One region of the Halanaerobium saccharolyticum subsp. saccharolyticum DSM 6643 genome, then DNA from elsewhere that is predicted to be linked to it. Evidence: riboswitches for the same ligand, from Rfam matches in the RefSeq annotation. Region 1 holds a riboswitch; the other holds the start of a gene.
The links. Region 1 has a riboswitch for glycine ahead of HSACCH_RS07830 (GrdX family protein). Riboswitches for the same ligand answer to the same signal wherever they lie in the genome.

Region 1 (2,402 bases):
TGACTCTGAAGCATATACACATAGCCTACTTTAGGAAGATCTGGATATTCAGCAGCAGCTTCTAAAAATGGTTTATGTTCATAAGTTTCTAACTCATCAGGTTCAATATCCTTAGCAGCTTTTCCTAAATAACTGGCAGTTTTAAGTCCAACCATTCTTAGAATTTCTTCGTGTTCATGCTGTTTAATATCTTCTTTTACATCACAATCAACAACTAGATTATGAAATTTAGAAAACGGAGTGTACTCTGATCCTGGACCAGTCATATCAATAATACCTTCCTGAAACCCAACAATTTCACCTGTTGTTACAACTGCAGCACCCTTAAGCACATGGGTACGACCTGAGCCAACCATTTCTTCACTGCTGATAAAGCCAGGGAATACGCCACCTGGTCCTTCAACTTTAACTCTTGGCTCAATAACATCTTTTACAGGGATAATTCTTACACTATCACCCGGGTGAACTATATCTAAATTAATATTAGTTATTCTGCTGTCTTCACCTATAATTTCCAAAAGTTCCTCTTGATTAATATAAAGTGTGGAGTCAGAAACTTTAGTTTCAGCAGCAAATTGAATATCTTCAATTTTGATTTTACCTAATTCTAATTGCATTATTTCACCTCCTTTTACTGATTAAATCATTTCATTCAAAGTATTTTCAATATCTTCAATTTCTAAATCTTCACCAGAAAGATGTTCAACTTTCTCGCCGTCTTTATAAAATACTATTGAAGGTAAGCCAAGTACTTTTTGACCAATAGCAAGCCTTCTATTCCCCTTAATATCTAACTTAGCAAATTTAGCACTATCTGAATAATTTTCAGCTAACTCTTTAACATCAGGCATAATTTCTAAACAGCGATCACAGCTTTCACTCCAGAAATCAACAACAACAAGACCCTCACTTTTTGTTACTTCTTTTTCAAAATTATCTTTTGTTAATTCTAACATAATTTACCTCCTTTCTAATTTTAAATTTAATTCTTCAGGGCAGAGTTTATTAATGTCAGATCAATGACCTGATAATCATCTTTTATTTTTTGCGAATATTCCCTCTTTTTATGATTTTTACTGAACTGATTTAATTTTTGAATAGCATTTTCTATAGTATTTAAACTATAAAAATCTAATTTATTTGACGGAGCTAAAATAATACTCCGGTAGGGATTCTGAGCCGGTTTAACACTCCCTGCCAGTGGATGAGATACTAATTTCCAATTTTGATGTACTAAATTCCTACTTTTACTATAAACATCAGAGAGATTATTTACAAAATCAATTTTTAAATCTTGAAATTCTTTTTTTACCCTGGGATTATTGGTAATAATAACTTGATCTTTCATAAACTCCTCCTTTTGGGAACAAAAAAAACAGAGCAGCAATGGAGTAATCAACCCATTACTGCTCTGTCCGTAAACCTGAGAGATTATCTGTATAAAACAGACTGCTCCGTCGGTGTTTTTGAAATAACAAACTTTCCAGAGTTATGTCCAGATACGGTCCTTTTACCTGAGAGTTTCAATTTCTATTTTGAGCAAATAAAAATTTTACTCCTTCGGTGGCATAATATTATGCTCTCTCCTGTATCCTTCAACCATAATATTCTATTTTCATAAAATTATTTTTTTCACAATCAATTGCAACTATTATTATACCGAAAGAAAATTGTTTTGTCAATTTATTTTTCAGAAATTTTTATAATATTAAGTTTTTATTAGTTCCAATTTATTTTAATACCTTTTTCACCTTTTTTAGCTTTTGCAATCACAGCAGCTTCAATATCTTCAGTATAAAGATCAATTAGTAAATCGGCAGCATCCTCTTCCGCCACTGAAATTAAAAGCCCACCTGAAGTCTGGGGATCATACATTAAATCATAAAGTGTCTGATCTCTTTCACCACTTTCAGCTACAAATTCCTGATAATTATCTCTATTCTTATAAGCACCAGCTGGCAGCAGGCCAAATTCACTAAATTCTCTTGCATCTGCAAAAACAGGGATTTCTTCAGCATCAATTTGAATTTCTAAACTGCTGTTTTCAGACATTTCAAGTAAATGTCCAATCAAGCCAAAACCGGTTACATCTGTACAGGCATTGATCTGATAATGATCAAAATAGTTTAAAGCTCTGTTATTTAAAGTTAACATCGACTTTACTGCTGGATTATTTTCAGCATCTTCTATAAAGCCACCTTTAAGTGCAGAAATCATAACACCTGTTCCCAGTGGTTTCGTTAAGAGAATAAGGTCCCCTTCTTTAATGCCAGAGTTACTGAGCAAATCATCTGGGTGAACTATTCCTGTTACAGAAAGCCCATATTTAGGTTCTTCATCTACTACAGTGTGACCACCACATAAATTGGCTCCTGCTTCTTTTACCTTATCAGCACCACCCT
Region 2 (2,402 bases), on a different contig from region 1:
TAAAGAGAGTAGATAGGTGATATTTAATGATTGGAACTATTGTTAATATAGCAGCTGTATTAGGGGGAAGTACAGTCGGGGTTCTTTTTAGAGGTAGATTTCCTGAGAAAGTTCAAAACACAGTGATCCATGGAATTAGTCTGGCTGTAATTTTAATTGGAATGCAGATGGCTTTTAGTATAGAAAAAGATCCAGATATTTTGCTGGTTATTTTTAGTCTAGTAATTGGAGCTGTTATAGGTGAGTCACTGCAGATTGAAAAACGTTTGAATAAATTTGGTGAGAGTTTAAAAGAAAAATTTGGTGGGGGGGACGATCTTTTTGTACAGGGCTTTGTGCAGGCCAGTCTAATCTATTGTGTTGGAGCTATGGCTATTATGGGGGCAATTCAAGACGGTCTGAACAGTAATCCAAGTATTTTGTATACTAAATCACTTTTAGATGGAATAACTTCGATTGCGTTTGCAGCAAGCACTGGAATTGGGGTTGCTTTTTCTGTGATTCCTATTTTTATTTATCAAGGTAGTATAACTCTTGCATCAAGTTGGGCTGCTGTTTATTTAACTGAAGATATGATTAGGGTTATGACTGCTAGTGGGGGTCTTTTAATTACTGCTATTGGGTTAAATATGCTGGGAGTTAGCAAAATAAAAACAGGGAATTTATTACCGGCTTTATTAGTAGCTGTAATTTTATCTGCTTTTGTTTTTTAATTTTGCAATAATTAAGAAAATGATATATAATTAAAATAGATAATTGAATTAAAACGGGTGAAGGCTGGATGAGAGATCATTACTGGCGCCGAAGGAGCAAGGGGAACTGAAACTCTCAGGCAAAAAGAATTCAGCTGGACGTAACTCTGAACATAATTTTTTATGAACAGGGAGTCGGATTTTTTCCGGCTCCCTGTTCTGTTTGTTTTAGATAAATTTCACAAATGGCTGTTAGTTTAAAAGGCTTTTTAATTAAAAGGGGGCTAATTATGCAAAAAACACCACTTAATCAACTGCATAAAGAAATGGGAGCTAAAATGACTGACTTTGGTGGTTGGGAAATGCCGGTGGAATATAGTGGAATAATTGAAGAACATAAGGCTGTCAGAAATCAATGTGGTTTATTTGATGTGTCTCATATGGGAGAAATACTTGTCAGTGGCAAAACCGCTTCTGAATCTCTACAACAGATAATAACAAATGATATGCAGAAACTAGAGGTAGGAAAAATTCTTTATACACCAATGTGCAATGAAAATGGTGGGATAATTGATGACTTACTTGTTTATTGTTTAAAAGATAATGAATATTTATTAGTGGTAAATGCTTCAAACATAGAAAAAGACTTTAATTGGATAAAAGAAAATATTCTTGATAAAACTGTGGCTGAAAATTTTTCAGATAAATATGCTATGATCGCTCTACAAGGTCCAGAGTCTAAAAAAATATTAACGCAGCTAACAGATATTGACCTAAACTCTTTAGATTATTATAAATTTAGGCAGGCTAAAGCAGCCGGAATAGAAATGATAATTTCTCGCACAGGTTATACAGGTGAATTAGGCTATGAACTTTACTTTGAGACAGAAGAAGCGAAAAATGTGTGGAAGCAAATATTAGATGCTGGATCTGATTTTAGAATTAAAGCCTGCGGTTTAGGGGCTAGAGACACCTTAAGACTAGAAAAAATGTATGCTCTTTACGGTAATGATATTGATCAAAACACCAATCCTTATGAAGCAAATATGGGATGGACAGTTGCTATAAATAAAGGATATTTTATTGGAAGAGAGAAATTAATAAATATAAAGGCTAACTGCTGCCCTAGAAAATTGACTCCCTTAAAAATTACAGGGAGGGGAGTAGCCAGGCATGGTCATGAAGTTTATATCGGAGATGAAAAAATAGGAGAAGTTACAAGTGGAAGTTATTCTCCAACCTTAGAACAGGGAATTGCTATGGCGTATCTAAAATCTGAACACACAGCTTCTGGCACAGAAGTTGAAATTAAAGTTAGAAGCAGAAAAGTGAAAGCTAAAGTTATAAAAGGTCCTTTTGTTTAAGACCTTAAATATATAAATGGATAGTGAAATGTTATCTTAAAAATTAAAGGAGGCAAAAAAATGAGTGTAAAAGAAGATTTATATTACTCAGAAGATCATGAATGGGTTAGAGAAGAGGAAGAGTGTTTAGTAATTGGGGTGACAGATTTTGCTCAGGAAGAATTAGGCGACATTGTATTTGTTGAATTACCAGAGGTAGATGAAGAATTTGATAAAGATGACAGTTTTGGAGTTTTAGAATCTGTTAAGGCTGTTTCGGATACTTTTATTCCAGTAAGTGGTAGAGTTATTGAAGTTAATGAGGATTTATTAGATAATCCAGAACGAATTAATGATGATCCATATG

Region 2: it holds a riboswitch for glycine, as region 1 does, so the genes downstream of both, gcvT (glycine cleavage system aminomethyltransferase GcvT) here and HSACCH_RS07830 (GrdX family protein) in region 1, are expected to answer to the same signal.

The regions. Positions count from the first base shown of each region.
Region 1 is NZ_CAUI01000019.1:57,375-59,776, reverse strand. It holds gene HSACCH_RS07840 (glycine/sarcosine/betaine reductase component B subunit) at 1-617, opposite strand, end outside; gene trxA (thioredoxin TrxA) at 639-956, opposite strand; gene HSACCH_RS07830 (GrdX family protein) at 983-1,348, opposite strand; glycine riboswitch at 1,410-1,489, opposite strand; glycine riboswitch at 1,493-1,599, opposite strand; gene selD (selenide, water dikinase SelD) at 1,720-2,402, opposite strand, start outside.
Region 2 is NZ_CAUI01000021.1:19,277-21,678, forward strand. It holds gene HSACCH_RS08530 (DUF554 domain-containing protein) at 27-713, shown strand; glycine riboswitch at 771-854, shown strand; gene gcvT (glycine cleavage system aminomethyltransferase GcvT) at 983-2,056, shown strand; gene gcvH (glycine cleavage system protein GcvH) at 2,117-2,402, shown strand, end outside.